3 regions of the Streptomyces sp. NPDC050617 genome follow, and region 1 is predicted to be linked to each of the others. Evidence: riboswitches for the same ligand, from Rfam matches in the RefSeq annotation. Region 1 holds a riboswitch; each other region holds the start of a gene.
What was found. Region 1 has a riboswitch for thiamine pyrophosphate ahead of thiC (phosphomethylpyrimidine synthase ThiC). Riboswitches for the same ligand answer to the same signal wherever they lie in the genome.
Positions count from the first base shown of each region.

Region 2: linked by a shared signal. The riboswitch ahead of AB0I49_RS29085 (thiamine ABC transporter substrate-binding protein) and the one ahead of thiC (phosphomethylpyrimidine synthase ThiC) in region 1 are both predicted to bind thiamine pyrophosphate.
Region 3: linked by a shared signal. The riboswitch ahead of thiO (glycine oxidase ThiO) and the one ahead of thiC (phosphomethylpyrimidine synthase ThiC) in region 1 are both predicted to bind thiamine pyrophosphate.

Region 1 is NZ_JBFAIS010000002.1:308,972-314,160, reverse strand. Features, by position in the region: gene AB0I49_RS03940 (SPFH domain-containing protein) at 1-1,096, opposite strand, end outside; gene AB0I49_RS03935 (hypothetical protein) at 1,209-1,409, opposite strand; gene AB0I49_RS03930 (YibE/F family protein) at 1,502-2,974, opposite strand; TPP riboswitch at 3,036-3,170, shown strand; gene thiC (phosphomethylpyrimidine synthase ThiC) at 3,164-4,957, shown strand; gene AB0I49_RS03920 (TetR/AcrR family transcriptional regulator) at 5,145-5,189, opposite strand, start outside.
Region 2 is NZ_JBFAIS010000026.1:97,124-102,312, reverse strand. Features, by position in the region: gene AB0I49_RS29095 (ABC transporter ATP-binding protein) at 1-55, opposite strand, end outside; gene AB0I49_RS29090 (iron ABC transporter permease) at 56-1,687, opposite strand; gene AB0I49_RS29085 (thiamine ABC transporter substrate-binding protein) at 1,780-2,865, opposite strand; TPP riboswitch at 2,861-2,965, opposite strand; gene rlmN (23S rRNA (adenine(2503)-C(2))-methyltransferase RlmN) at 2,988-4,094, opposite strand; gene AB0I49_RS29075 (phosphatidate cytidylyltransferase) at 4,186-5,189, opposite strand, start outside.
Region 3 is NZ_JBFAIS010000032.1:12,070-17,258, reverse strand. Features, by position in the region: gene pknB (Stk1 family PASTA domain-containing Ser/Thr kinase) at 1-1,473, opposite strand, end outside; gene AB0I49_RS32110 (thiazole synthase) at 1,666-2,502, opposite strand; gene thiS (sulfur carrier protein ThiS) at 2,504-2,728, opposite strand; gene thiO (glycine oxidase ThiO) at 2,725-3,918, opposite strand; TPP riboswitch at 3,916-4,028, opposite strand; gene AB0I49_RS32095 (FAD-dependent oxidoreductase) at 4,193-5,189, shown strand, end outside.

The DNA.
Region 1 (5,189 bases):
CCGCGGCGGCCTCCGCCTCACCGGTCGCCCGCGTCGCCGCCGCCGTGGCGCTGCCGCGCGCCTTCGTGGCCTCGGCCTCCGCCACCGCCGCCGTCTTCACGCGGTTCGCCTCGGCCACCGCCGCCAGCTCCGTCTCCCGCGCCTTCGCCTCCGCACCCGAGATACGGGCGTCCCGCTCCGCCTCGGCCAGCGTCCGCTTCTCGTACGCGGAGGCGTCCGCCGGCTTGCGCACATCGGCCTGGAGCATCTGCTCGCGGCGCTGCGCCTCCAGCTCCGCCACTCGCGTCTCCTGGACCACGACCTCCTGCTGGGCCGCGGCCTCCGCCAGCGGGCCCGCCTGCCGGGCCTTGGCGGCGGCGCTGTCCCGCTCCGCCTGATAGCCGGCCTGGAGGATCTCGCTGTCACGGGTCGCCTGCGCCATCCGGGCCGACGCCTGCTGCTCGGCCTCCGTGGCCAGCCGGTCCGCCTCCGCCTGGGCGATCCGCGCGTCCCGGTGCACGGCCGCCGCGTGCGGCGCGGAGAGGTTCTTGATGTACCCGGTCGGGTCCTGGATCTCGTGGATCTGCAACGAGTCGATGATCAGACCGAGCTTCTCCATCTCGGTGCCCGAAGCGGCCCGCGTCTCGCCCGTCAGCCGCTCCCGGTCCCGGATCATGTTCTCGACCGTCAACCCGCCGACGATCGACCGCAGATGGCCGGCGAAGACGTTGTGCACCCGCTCGCCCATGAACTTCTGCTGGTCCAGGAAGCGGCGCGCCGCGTTGGCGATCGACACGAAGTCGTCGCCCACCTTGAAGATCACCACGCCGTGCACCCGCAGCGGAATGCCCTGCTGGGTCACGCAGTCCACATTCAGCTCGGCCTCGTTGAGGTCGAGCGACAGCTTCCGCACCACCTGGACCCCGGGCATCACCAGCGTCCCGCGCCCGGTGACGATCCGGAAACCCATGCCCTCCTCAAGGCCCTCCGTGCGGTGTTTGGAGCCGGAGATGACGAGCGCCTCGTTCGGCTCGGCGACCCGCCACATGAGTTTGAAGAGACCGATCAGGATGACCACTGCGGCGACGACGATCCCCGCCACGATGCCGATCAGCATGCGCTCACGCCCCCTTTGCCGGGTCCCTGAAGGGACCCGCGATCACAAAAGTCTGCTCCCGCCCGGCGCCCCGGTGCAGGCGCATCCGCATCCTTGGTGCGCTTTTGATACATCACCCATAAGCGGCCATGACGTAGACCGTGCGCGGTGGTTGATACTCCACGACCAGCACCACCGTGCCCCGCTCCAGCCGCTCGCCCGGCTCCACCGCGTACGCGAGAAAGGCTTCGGAGCCGCCCCGCACCCGCACCATCACCTCGCCGACCAGCCCCGGCCCGACCGTCCCCGTCACCCTGCCCTGCTCGCCGACCACCGGCAGCCCCCCGATCGCTTGGTGCGGCGGCCACGCCCGCTCCCCTGGCCAAACCGCTGTCCCCGCCGTCCCCGCTGTCCCCGTCCCCACGGTCACTTGGCGCGGCGTCGCCTGCCGCCCCGCGTCGCGGACCTTGCCCCTGTCCTCGCCCCGGCCCTCACCCCAGTACTCGTATTGTGCCGGTCGGCACTGACAACGAGGGCGGCCAGCGCGGTGGTGACGGGAACCGAGGCCACCAGCCCGATGGAGCCCACCAGGGTCCGTACGATCTCCTCCGAGACGATCTCGCTGGTCGCGACCGTTCCCACCCCGCTGTCCGCGATCGAGAACAGCAGCAGCAACGGCAGCGAGGCGCCCGCGTAGGCCAGTACGAGCGTGTTGACGACGGACGCGATGTGGTCCCGCCCGATGCGCATCCCGGCCCCGTACAGCTTGCGCCAACTCGCCGCCGGGTCCGCCTCCTTCAGCTCCCACACCGCGGAGGTCTGAGTGACCGTCACATCGTCGAGCACGCCCAGCGAGCCGATGATGACCCCGGCCAGCAGCAGCCCGCGGATCTCGATGTGCGGATAGAGGCCGTGCACCAGCCCCGTCTGGTCGTCGGTGTCCCCCGTCAGCTGCGCCCAGTCGATGAAGACCGAGCCGAGCAGGCCGATGACCATCAGGGACAGCAGGGTGCCGAGGACCGCCACGGACGTACGGGCCGTCAGGCCGTGGCACAGGTAGAGCGCGATCAGCATGATCGCGCTGCCGCCGACCACCGCGACGAGCAGCGGGTTCGACCCTTGCAGAATCGCGGGCAGGATGAACAGCGTCAGCACACCGAAGCTGATGGCCAGCGCCACGAGCGCGAAGAGGCCGCGGAGCCGTCCGACGACCACGACGGCGAGCGCGAAGACGGCGCCGAGCAGCGCCATCGGCAGGGTGCGGTCCACGTCGGTGACGGAGTACTGGAGATCCTTCGGGGCCTTCGGCGCGTACGCGAGGACGACCTCCTGGCCGACCGAGTAGCGGCGCGAGGCGCTCGGCTGGACGATCTCGGTGAAGGGGCGGCCCTTGTCCTTGCCGGAGGTGACTTCGAGGGTGGCCTTCTCGCACTTCTTCCCGGATGCGGCCCCGCTGCCAGCCGCCTCCGGCCCCGTCTCCGGTCCCGTCCCCGGAGGCGGCTGTCCGTTTCCGCCGCCGGGCGGCGGCGCCTGCGCCTGCGCGCCCACATCCGCGCAGCTCACCTCCTCGATCTTCACCACGCGGCCCGATTCCGTCTGCTGGTCGAACCCCAGCCCGCTGTGCTGGTGCGGCGGGGTCCCGCCGGGCCACAGCACCACGAGCCCGGCCACGACGGCGACGGCGAAGGGGATGAGCACGGCGGCGATGACCTTGCGCAGCCGGCCGGAGACGGGAGCGGCCGGCCCGTGGCCGTGCGAGTGCCCGTGGCTGTGGCTGTGGCTGTGGGGCTGCGGGTGCCCCTGGGCTTGCTGAGGCGCGGGGACCTGCGGGTGTGCGGGATCCTGAGGATGCGCCGGATCCTGCGGGTGCGCCGGGGGATCGGGCTGGGTGCGTGTCACCGCCCGATCATCGCAAGGCCCCCTGGCCGCCGGGGGCGGCGAACCGTTAGCGTAGTGACACCTTTGCAATCGCGGGAGCTCGGAGCACCGGGCTGAGAGGGCGCTGAACTCCGTACGGGACGTACGGAAGCCGCTGCGTCGACCGCCGAACCTGTTACCGGGTAATGCCGGCGTAGGGAGTTGGGTCTTATGACCTCGCAGCAGGATGCACGCACGCCTGAAACCAGCGGCTCCGAGGGGAGCGGCGGCTCCGCCGAGCTCGGCTGGCACAAGGACCACGTGACCGGATCGCGCCCGGACCTGCGGGTTCCGGTGCGCCGGGTGCACCTCACCAATGGCCGGGACGTGCGGCTGTACGACACGTCCGGCCCGTACACCGACCCGGCCGTCGAGACGGACGTCCGGCGCGGCCTCGCGCCGCTCCGGGAGAACTGGATCATCGGCCGCGGCGACACCGAGGAGTACGCCGGGCGCCCGCTGCGCCCGGAGGACGACGGCCTCAAGCACACCACCCCGCGCGGTGGCCTCAAGAACCTCGACGCGGTCTTCCCCGGCCGCCCGCGCCAGCCCCGTCGGGGCCACGGCGGACGGGCCGTCACGCAGCTCGCGTACGCCCGGCGCGGCGAGATCACGGCGGAGATGGAGTACGTCGCGATCCGCGAGAACGTCGACCCCGAGACCGTACGGGAGGAGATCGCGGCGGGCCGGGCCGTACTGCCGGCCAACGTGAACCACCCGGAGATCGAGCCGATGATCATCGGCAAGAAGTTCCTGGTCAAGGTCAACGCCAACATCGGCAACTCCGCCGTCACCTCCTCCATCGAGGAGGAGGTGGAGAAGATGACCTGGGCGACCCGCTGGGGCGCCGACACGGTCATGGACCTCTCCACCGGCCGCAACATCCACACCACCCGCGAGTGGGTGCTGCGCAACTCCCCCGTGCCGATCGGCACCGTGCCGCTCTACCAGGCGCTGGAGAAGGTCGACGGCAAGGCCGAGGAGCTGACCTGGGAGATCTACAAGGACACGGTCATCGAACAGGCCGAGCAGGGCGTGGACTACATGACCGTCCACGCGGGCGTGCTGCTGCGGTACGTGCCGCTGACCGCGCGCCGCAAGACCGGCATCGTCTCGCGCGGCGGCTCGATCATGGCCGCGTGGTGCCTGGCGCACCACAAGGAGTCGTTCCTGTACGAGAACTTCGAGGAACTGTGCTCGATCCTCGCCTCGTACGACGTCACGTACTCGCTCGGGGACGGGCTGCGCCCCGGCTGCATCGCGGACGCCAACGACGAGGCGCAGTTCGCGGAGTTGCGTACGCTCGGCGAGCTGAACTCCATCGCCAAGCGGCACGGCGTGCAGACCATGATCGAGGGCCCGGGGCACGTCCCGATGCACAAGATCAAGGAGAACATCGACCTCCAGCAGGAGATCTGCGAGGAGGCCCCGTTCTACACGCTCGGCCCGCTGACCACGGACGTCGCCCCCGCCTACGACCACATCACCTCGGGCATCGGCGCGGCGATGATTGCCTGGTGGGGCACCGCGATGCTCTGCTACGTGACCCCCAAGGAGCACCTCGGCCTCCCGGACCGGGACGACGTGAAGACCGGCGTGATCACGTACAAGATCGCTGCCCATGCGGCGGACCTGGCCAAGGGGCACCCCGGCGCCCAGGAATGGGACGACGCGCTCTCCGACGCGCGCTTCGAGTTCCGCTGGGAGGACCAGTTCAACCTGGCCCTCGACCCGGTCACCGCGCGGGAGTTCCACGACCAGACCCTCCCGGCCGAGCCGGCGAAGACCGCGCACTTCTGCTCCATGTGCGGTCCCAAGTTCTGCTCGATGAAGATCTCCCAGGACATCCGCCGTGAACACGGTGGGGAGCTGGCCCTCGACGCCGAGGCCGAGGCGGGGATGGCGGAGAAGTCACGGGAGTTCGCGGCGGCGGGCAACCGCGTGTACCTGCCGATCGCGGACTGACGCACCGTACGGCCACGGCCGTACGTTCCTTGCCGTACGTCCATCGCTGTACGTCCGCTTCCATACGGAATACGGACGTACGTACAGCCGGGCCCGTAGCCGCGACCTTCTCTCGCGGCTGCGGGCCCTTCGGCCGTGCCCGCCCCCTCCCGGCCGTGCCCGCCCCCTCCCCGTCGGGTCACGCCCCTCAGAGGCGGAGCAGCAAGTGGTCGACCAGTTCGTCGACGTATTC
Region 2 (5,189 bases), on a different contig from region 1:
GCGCGGTCCTCGCGCCGAAGCGGACGCTCACGCCGTCCAGTCGCAGCAGGGCCATCTAGAACTCTCCCGAACGGTCGGTGCGAATGCGCTCCAGTACCAGCAGCGCCAGCGCGCACACCAGCATCAAAATGGTGCTGAGGGCCATCGCCTGCCCGTAGTTCATCTCGCCGGGCCGGCTCAGCAGCCGGGCGACCGCGACGGGCAGCGTCGGGCTGTCCGGCCGGGCGATGAAGACGGTCGCCCCGAACTCGCCGAGCGAGACGGCGAACGCGAACCCCGCCGCGACCGCCAGCGCCCGCCCCACCAGCGGCAGATCCACTTCCCGCCAGGCCCGCAGCGGGGACGCCCCGAGCACCGCGGCGGCCTCCCGCAGCCGGGCGTCGACGGCGCGCAGGACCGGCAGCATGGTCCGTACGACGAAGGGGACGCCGACCAGCGCCTGGGCCAGCGGCACCAGGATCCAGGAGTCCCGCAGGTCCAGCGGCGGCTTGTCGAGGGTGATGAGGAAGCCGAAGCCGACGGTCACGGCGGAGGTGCCGAGCGGCAGCATCAGGAGCGCGTCGAAGCCCCGTACGAGCCGGCCCGCGCTCCCCTTGCCACTCCCCCGGAGCGTCAGGGCGGCGGCTGCCAGCCCGCCGACGACCACGGCTATGGCGGTGGCGGCGAGCCCGTAGGAGAGCGAATTGCCGATCGCCTCCAGCGGCGCGACGACGAACGTGCCGCCGTTGTCCGCGGCCGATTCGAGGGCGCGGTAGAAGGCCGGGCCGTAGCCGTCGGGCCCGTCGAAGGAGCGCTGCACCAGCACGGCCAGCGGCAGCAGGATCAACAGCGCGACGCAGACCAGCACCCCCGACAGCAGCGCCCACTGCCCCGCGCCGCGCGGCCGGTGCGACGTCCGCGCCGCGTCGACCAGCCGGAGCGTCGACTCCCTGCGGCGCGCGGTCCAGGCGTGCACGGCCAGCAGCACGCACACCGCCAGCAGCTGGACGATCGAGAGCACGGCGGCCGTCGGCAGGTTCAGGAGCTGCGCGGTCTGCTGGTAGATCTCCACCTCCAGCGTCGCGTAGCGCGGGCCGCCGAGGATCTGGATGACGCCGAAGGAGGTGAAGGTGAAGAGGAAGACCATGAGGGCCGCGGCCGCCACGGCGGGCGCGAGCGCGGGGAGCGTCACCCTGCGCCAGGCCGCGAAGCGCCCGGCGCCCAGCACCCGCGCCGCCTCCTCCTGGCGCGGGTCGAGCTGCGCCCACAGGCCGCCGACCGTCCGCACGACGACCGCGTAGTTGAAGAAGACGTGCGCGAGGAGGATCGCCCAGACCGTGGTGTCGAGGCGGATTCCCCACAGCTCGTCGAGGAGCCCGCCGCGGCCCAGCAGCGCCAGGAACGCCGAGCCCGCGACGACGGTCGGCAGCACGAAGGGGACGGTGACCACGGCGCGCAGCAGCTGCTTGCCGGGGAAGTCGAAGCGGGCGAAGACGTACGCGCCGGGGAGCGCGAGGGCGAGGGTCAGCGCGGTGGACGCGGCGGCCTGCCAGGTGGTGAACCACAGGACGTGCCCGATCCGCGGGTCGCCGAGCACCTCCGTGATCCGGCCGAACTGCCACTGCCCGCCGTCCTTCAGCCCGCGGGCGACGATCGCCGCGACGGGGTAGGCGAAGAAGACGGCGAAGAACACGAAGGGCACGGCCATCAGCGCGAGCCGCGACGCGGTGCCGCGCGCGGCGGCCTTCCGGTCCGCCGCGCGGCCGGGGCCGGGCTCCTGTGGCGCGTTCCCCGGAGGCTCTACTTCAGGACGAGCGACGACCACGACTTGACCCACTGCTCACGGTTCTTGGCGATCTTCTCCGGGGCCAGGGTCTCGGGGTCGGAGATCTTCGCGCCGTACTTCGTGAACACCTCGGGGAGCTTCGCGTCCTGGTTCGCCGGCTTGACGAACATCTGGAGCGGCATATCCTCCTGGAACTCCTTGCTCACCAGGAAGTCGAGGAGCGCCTTGCCGCCCTCGGTGTTCTTCGCCCCGTTCAGCAGCCCCGCGAATTCGATCTGCCGGAAGCACGTGCCGGTCGCGACCCCGGTGGGGCCCTCCTTCGGCTGCGGCTTCGCGTCCAGCACCTCGGCGGGCGGGCTGGAGGCGTAGGAGACGACGAGCGGCTTGTCGCCCTTGGCCTTCTTGCCGGCGGCGGAGCCGGAGAACCGCTGGTTGTACGCCTGCTCCCAGCCGTCCACGACCTCGACGCCGTTGCTCTTGAGCCGCTGCCAGTACTTCTGCCAGCCGTCCTCGCCGTACTTGGCGACGGTGCCGAGCTGGAAGGCGAGGCCGGGGGACGAGGTGGCGACGTTCTCGGTGACGAGGAGGTTCTTGTACTCCGGCTTGACCAGATCGTCGAAGGACTGCGGCGGCGCGAGGTCGTGGTCCTTGAAGTACGCCCGGTCGTAGTTGACGCAGATGTCCCCGGTGTCGACGGGGGTGGCGCGGTGCTTCGCGGCGTCGAGCTGGAGATCGCGCGGCACCCGGTCCAGCCCCTTGGCCTCGTACGGCGTGAACAGGCCGTTGTCGAGGGCGCGCGAGAGGAGGGTGTTGTCGACGCCGAAGAAGACGTCCCCCTGCGGGTGCGACTTCGAGAGGATCGCCTGGTTGACGGCCGCGCCCGCGTCGCCGCTCTTGACGACCCGGACCTTGTAACCGGTCTTCTCGGTGAACTCGGCGAGCACGGACTTCGAGGCGTTGAACGAGTCGTGCGAGACGAGGGTGACCGTCTTGGAGTCCGATCCCTCCGACGACCCGGAGCCGCCGCAGGCGGCGAGCACGGTGACGCCGAGGGCGCCGACGACCGCGGCGCCGATGGCACGCCGGATATTGCTGTTCATGAGTGAGCTGACTCCCTACGCCGGTATGACCCGGATCAGGTCCGAGGGTCTGCGGCCGGGCCGCACTCTCAGCGCTCTGTGCGCTCCCCTGTCGGATTGTTCAATTGTGCGAAAGCACCATATCAGCGCTCGGAAGCGGCCAATTGTCCGCAGGCTCCGTCGATCTCCTGGCCCCGCGTGTCGCGTACGGTCACGGGCACGCCGTGGGCCGCGATCGCCTCGACGAACGCCTTCTCGTCCTCGGGCCGCGACGCGGTCCACTTGGAGCCGGGCGTCGGGTTGAGCGGGATGAGGTTGACGTGCACCCGCTTGCCCTTGAGCAGCCGCCCGAGCAGGTCGCCGCGCCACGCCTGGTCGTTGATGTCGCGGATCAGCGCGTACTCGATGGAGATGCGGCGGCCGGACTTCTCCGCGTACTCCCAGGCGGCGTCGAGGACCTCGCGCACCTTCCACCGGGTGTTGACCGGCACGAGCGTGTCGCGCAGCTCGTCGTCGGGGGCGTGCAGGGAGACCGCGAGGCGGCACTTGAAGCCCTCGTCGGCGAAGCGCAGCATCGCGGGGACGAGGCCCACGGTGGAGACGGTGATGCCGCGCTGCGAGAGGCCGAGCCCGTCCGGCTCGGGGTCCGTGAGCCGGCGGATCGCGCCCACGACGCGCTTGTAGTTGGCCAGCGGCTCGCCCATCCCCATGAAGACGATGTTGGACAGCCGCGCCGGCCCGCCGGGCACCTCCCCGTCGCGCAAGGCGCGCATGCCGTCAACGATCTGGTGGACGATCTCCGCGGTGGACAGATTCCGGTCCAGCCCGGCCTGGCCGGTGGCGCAGAACGGGCAGTTCATTCCGCAGCCCGCCTGCGACGAGATGCACATGGTGACCCGGTCCGGATAGCGCATCAGCACGGACTCGACGAGCGTGCCGTCGTGCAGCTTCCAGAGCGTCTTGCGGGTGGTGTCGTCGTCGCACGAGATGTGCCGCAGCACGGTCATCAGCTCCGGCAGCATCTCCGCCGCCAGCCTCTCGCGCGCCGCCGCGGGGATGTCGGTCCACTGCGCGGGGTCGTGCGCGTACCGCGCGAAGTAGTGCTGCGACAGCTGCTTGGCGCGGAACGGCTTCTCGCCGATCGCGGCCACGGCCTCGCGGCGCTCGGCGGGGCTGAGGTCGGCGAGATGCCGCGGCGGCTTCTTGGCTCCGCGCGGCGCGACGAAAGTGAGTTCTCCGGGTGCAGGCATGGTCCATCCAGTGTCGCAGACATCCGCGAAGGGGCCCGCCGCCCTGTGGACAACGGACCCCTCGCTGGACAAGACGCGGGAAAGACGCAGGTCAGCCGCTGCCGACGAAGATCACCATGAGCAGCCACACCACGGGCGCGGTGGGCAGCAGGGAGTCCAGCCGATCCATGATCCCGCCGTGCCCCGGCAGCAGCGTGCCCATGTCCTTGATGCCGAGATCCCGCTTGATCATGGACTCGCCGAGGTCGCCGAGGGTGGCGCTGGCCGCGACCGCGCAGCCGAGCAGCAGCCCGTGCCACCAGGTCCCGTCGTCGATCAGGTACTGCATGCACAGCGCGCCCGCCACCATCGCGAAGGCGACCGCGCCGACGAGCCCCTCGCGCGTCTTTCCGGGGCTGATCCGCGGCGCGAGCTTGTTCTTGCCGAACTTCCAGCCCACCGCGTACGCCCCGGTGTCGCTGACGACCGTCAGCACGAGGAAGGTCAGCACCCGCCACGCGCCGTCGTCCGCGGCGAGCATCAGCGCCACGAACGTGGCGAGGAAGGGCACGTAGAACGCCGCGAAGATGCCCGCCGTGACATCCCGCAGATAGTCCTCGGGCGGCTCCGTCATCCGCCATACGAGCACGGCGAGCGCGGTGAAGGCCATGGCCACCCACGCGCCCTCCGGACCGTCGAGATAGCCGGCGATGACCATGGCGGCCCCGCCGACCGCGAGCGGCGCCAGCGGGGCCTTGATCGCCTTCTTCTCCGACAGCCGGGAGGTCAGCTCCCACAGCCCGACGACGACGGCGACCGCTATCACGCCGAGGAAGACGGGCTTGTAGATGAACAGGGAGGCGATGATGACCGCGCCCAGCCCCAGGCCCACCCCTATGGCCGCCCGCAGGTCACGGCCCGCGCTCTTCTTCACGGGCGCGGCGGCGGGCTCCGGCGCCGCGGGAACGGGCTCGGGCACCGGAGCGGGCTCCTGCTCCCCGTGGAAGGCCTCACCACGGAACTGTTCGTCACGGAACCGCTCTTCACGGAACTCTTCATCGCGGAACAGGGGGCCGCCGAGGTAAGCGGCCCCCTTCTCGCGGTCGTCCTGATCTC
Region 3 (5,189 bases), on a different contig from region 1:
CACCGAGCCCTGGGCCGTCTCGTCGCTGAACTCCTGGCGGACCTTGCCGACCGTCAGCCCCGCGCCCGTGATCTGCTTCTTCGCCTGGTCGAGCGGGATGCCCGAGACATTGGGCACCTTGGTGCGCTCGGGGCCCCGCGAGACGGTCAGGGTCACCGTGCCGGTGTTGCGGATGCGCTTGCCCGGCGCGGGGTCCGTGCCGATGACATGGCCGCGCTCCACCACGTCGCTGAAGCCCTGTTCGGCCTTCGACTTGAGCCCGGCCTCGTCGAGCTTGTGCTCCGCCTGCGCCCGGGTGAGGTCCAGGACGGCCGGGACCGTGGAGAACTGTCCGGAATTGATGTACCAGACGCCCGTGCCCACCAGGATCACCAGCACCGCCCCGAGCAGCGCCAGCACCGAGCGGCGCGGCCCGCGCCGGCCGGACGCCGCCGTCGCGCCGGGAATCCCCGTGCCGGCCGGCGGGGAGGGCGGCCGCTCCAGCCGGGTGGTGCGGTCGTACGAGGCGTCGTCCGCCGCCCGCGCCGCCCGCGCCTCGATGGAGCGCGGGATCACGCTCGTACGGTCCTCGGAACCGTCGTGCTCGGCCGTCTGAGCCTGCGGCGGCACCGCGTCCAGCTGCGCGTCGCTCATCTCGGCGCGCGCCGCGCGGGCCAGGCCCAGCAGCTCCACCGCGTCCGCGGGCCGTGCCTCGGGGGCGCGGGCGGTGGCGGCCGCCACCAGATCGTCCAGCACGGCGGGCAGCCCCGGCACCGCCTCGGACGGCGGCGCGACGTCGTCGTGGAGGTGCTGGTAGAGGACCTGCGCCGGGGTGCCGCCGGTGTGCGGCTTGGCGCCGGTCAGCATCTCGTAGAGCACCACGCCGCAGGCGTACACGTCGGCCGGGGTGTCGGCGGTGCCGTGCTCGATCTGCTCGGGGGCGAGGTACGACACCGTGCCGAGCACGGACCCCGTCGAGGCGGTGGTGTTGTTGTCCACGGCCCGGACGAGCCCGAAGTCGGCGACCTTGACCCGGCCGTCGTCGCCGATCAGCACGTTCTCGGGCTTCATGTCGCGGTGCACGAAGGACGCCCGGTGGGCGGCGCCCAGCGCGGCGAGGATCGGCTCCAGGATGTCGAGGGCCGCGCGCGGCTGGAGCGCGCCGCGCTCGCGCAGCACGTCGCGCAGCGTGCACCCGGCCACGTACTCCATCGCGAGATAGACGTACGTGCCGTCGGTGCCCTGGTCGAAGACGCCCACCACATTGGGGTGCGCGAGCCTCGCGACCGACTTCGCCTCCCGGATGAACCGGTCGACGAAGGCGCCGTCCGCGGCGAGCGCCGGGTGCATCACCTTGAGCGCGAGCACGCGGTCGAGCCGCGTGTCGACGGCCCGGTAGACCGTGGCCATGCCACCGACGGCGATGCGCGCCTCGACTCGGTAGCGGCCGTCGAGCAGCTGCCCGACGAGAGGGTCCTGAAGGGTCGTATCCACGGCAGACGAGTCTACGAGCAGTCACCGACAGCTCCGACGCCGCGCGCCCGCCGCGGCCGTACTGAAGCGAAACTGAAGCCGAACGGCCAGCGGTCGGGCGCGTACGGACGCGGCGACGCGCCTGGTCGGACGCGGGGACGCGCCTGGTCCGACGTGGGGACGCGTCCGTTCCGGCCCGGTCAGGCGGCCCGGTCAGAACGCCGGGCGCTCCGGGTCCAGCTCCGCCAGGCCCTCCATCGCCGAGGACGCCCGCGCGAAGTGCCGGCGCGGGATGCGGCCCGCGCGGAACGCCAGCCGGCCCGCCTCGACCGCGTGCCGCATGGCCGCCGCCATCAGCGCCGGCTCCTGCGCGCGGGTCACCGCCGAGGCGAGCATCACCGCCGCGCAGCCCAGCTCCATGGCGAGCGCGGCGTCGGAGGCGGTGCCCGCGCCCGCGTCCAGGATCACCGGGACGCCCGCGCGCTCGGTGATCAGCTGGAAGTTGTGCGGGTTGCGGATGCCCAGGCCGGAGCCGATGGGCGAGCCCAGCGGCATGATCGCGGCGCACCCCGCGTCCTCCAGCTTGCGGGCGAGCACGGGGTCGTCGTTGGTGTACGGCAGCACGGTGAAGCCGTCGTCGACGAGGGTCTCGGCGGCGTCCAGCAGCTCGATCGGATCGGGCAGCAGCGTGCGCTCGTCGGCGACCACTTCGAGCTTGACCCAGTCGGTGCCGAGCGCCTCGCGGGCCAGCCGCGCGGTGAGGACGGCCTCGCCCGCGGTGAAGCACCCCGCGGTGTTCGGCAGCACCCGGATGCCGAGCCGGGAGAGCACCGACAGCACCGAACCCCGCACGGTCGCGTCCAGGCGGCGCATCGCCACCGTGGTCAGCTCGGTGCCGGAGGCGAGCAGGGACCGCTCCAGCACGTCCAGGCTGGGCGCGCCGCCCGTACCCATGATCAGCCGGGAGCCGAAGGCGGCGCCGCCGATGGTCAGCGGGTCCCCGGCCGCTTCCGTCGCGGGGGCCCCTGGGAGGAACGCGGTGTCGGTCATGTCAGCCTCCCTGGACCGCGGTGAGGACCTCGACGCGGTCGCCGTCGCCGAGCGCGGTGGCCTGCCACTGGCCGCGCGGCACGACGCTCTCGTTGACGGCGGCGGCGACGCCGCTGTGCGCGGTGGTGAGCGTGGCCACCAGCCGGTCCAGGGTCAGATCGGCGGGGACCTCGCGGGGCTCGCCGTTGAGGGAGAGCCGGACGGAGGCGGGCGGGGAGGGCGTCATACGGACTGCTCCTGAGGTGCGGGGGCCTGGAAACGCTGCGGGGAGAAGGGCAGGGCCGCCGTCGGCAGCCCGTCGCCGGCCAGCGCCTCGGCCATCACATCGCCGGTGAACGGGGTCAGCAGGACGCCGTTGCGGTAGTGGCCGGTGGCCGTGAGGAGGCCGGGCAGGGCGGTCGGCCCGAGCAGCGGGGCGTTGTCGGGGGAGGCGGGGCGCAGCCCGGCACGGGTCTCGACGAGCGGCAGCTCCGTGATGCCGGGCACCAGCTCATGGGCGTCGCGCAGCAGCTCGTACACGCCGCCCGCGGTGACGGTGGTGTCCCAGCCCAGCTCCTCGGTGGTCGCGCCCAGGACCAGCTCGCCGTTCTCGCGCGGCACCAGGTAGACGGGGCCGCCGCGCACCACCGCCCGTACGGTCCGGGAGAGGAACGGCGCGTACGGGCCGGGCACGCGCAGCCGCAGGACCTGGCCCTTGACCGGGCGGACCGGGGGCACCACGTGCTCGGGCACGCCCGCGAGGAGCGCGCTGCGGCTGCCGGCCGCCAGCACCGTCCGGTCCGCGGCGACCCGGACGCCGTCGGAGAGCTCCGCGCCGGTCGCCCGGTCGGCCTCGACCGTCAGGCGCCGCGCCTCCGCACGGTGGAAGACCACTCCGGCGCGCTCGCAGGCCGTCAGCAGGGCGCGGGCTAGGCGCCGCGGGTCGGCCTGGTGGTCGCCGTCGACCCGCACACCGCCGCGCACGCCCGGCGCGAGCATCGGCTCCAGACGGCGGCACTCGCGCCCCGACAGCCACTGCGAGTCGAGCCCCGAGCGCTGCTGGAGCTCGTGCAGTTCCCGCAGGTGGGCGCGGTCGTCGGCGTCGAGGGCGACGGCGAGCGTGCCGCAGGCGCGGTAGCCGATCTCCTGCCCGCTCGCCTCCGTCAGCTCGGCCGCGAACGCCGGATAGCGGCGCGCGGAGGCCAGATTGATGGCCAGCAGGTCCTGCTCGCCGTAGTGCAGTTCGGTGACGGCGGCCAGCATCCCGGCCGCGACCTGCGCGGCGCCCCCGCCGGGCGCGGGGTCCGCGACGGCGGTGCGCAGCCCGCGCTGGGCCGCGCGCCAGGCGGTGACCAGGCCGATGACGCCGCCGCCGATGACGAGGACGTCACAGGAGGCCGTTCCCCGTCCCGGTGGCTTCGAAGAAGACGCGTGCATGGGCGTCCAGCCCCTCCCTTCGCCGGCATGACCCGGATCAGGTTCGTACGGTCGGAGGCCGTCCAGCCTCCCTCTCAGCCCGGTCCGTCCGGGCTCCCGCGAGTGCTCTACCCCGGTCACCCTAGTACGCGCCCCGAATCGGCCGAAAGGGAGCGTCCGATACGGGCCGGGGCCCGGCCGGGCGCGCAACCGGGCCGCCGCGGGCCCCGGTTGTGGTGGAGATCTCTCTGCGCGACGCTCCGGCCCAGCAGGCCCGCAGCCATACAGTGAGCTGGTGAGCGATCAGACGAATACCACCAGTGACCGGCGTCGCGTCGTGATCGTCGGCGCGGGCGTGGCCGGGGTACAGACCGCCGTCGCCCTCCGCGAACAGGGCTGGACGGGCGCGATCTCGCTGCTCGGCGCGGAGCCCCATCAGCCCTACGACCGACCGCCGCTCTCCAAGGCCGTGCTGCTCGGCAAGTCCGAGGGCTCCGCCTTCGAGGTGGACTTCGACTCCCTCGGCATCGACCTGCGGCTGGGCCGCGAGGTCACCGGGCTGCGGCCCGCCGAACGCGTCCTGGACACCGCCGACGGCCCCGAGCCCTACGACCGGCTCGTCATCGCCACCGGCGCCGAGCCCGTCGTCCTGCCCGGCAGCGAGGGCATCCCCGGCATCCACCTGCTGCGCACCCTGGACGACGCGGTCCGGCTGCGCCCGGTCCTCGCCGACCAGCACGACATCGTGGTGGTCGGGGCGGGCTGGATCGGCGCGGAGTTCGCGACCGCCGCCCGTGAGGCGGGCTGCAAGGTCACCGTCGTGGAGGCCGCGGACCGGCCGCTCGCGGGCGCCCTCCCCGCCGAGGTCGCCGCCCACATGGCGGGCTGGTACGCGGACTGCGGCGCCGAACTGCTCACCGGCGCCCGCGTCGTCTCCCTCTCCGAGGGCAGCGTGCTGCTGGACGACGGCACCCGGCTGACGGCCGGCGCGGTGGTCGTCGGCATCGGCGCGCGCCCGGCCACCGGCTGGCTGGCGGGCACCGGCATCGAGCTGGCCCCGGACCGGTCCGTGGTCACCGACGAGCGGCTGCGCACCAGCCTCCCGGACGTCTACGCGGTCGGCGACTGCGCCTCCTTCCCGTCCGCCCGCTACGCCGAGCGGCTGCTGGTGCACCACTGGGACAACGCGCTCCAGGGGCCGCGCACCGTCGCCGCCAACATCGCGCGCGGCGAGGCGGAAGGGCCGCTGTACGACCCGGTGCCGTACTTCTGGTCCGAGCAGTTCGGCCGGT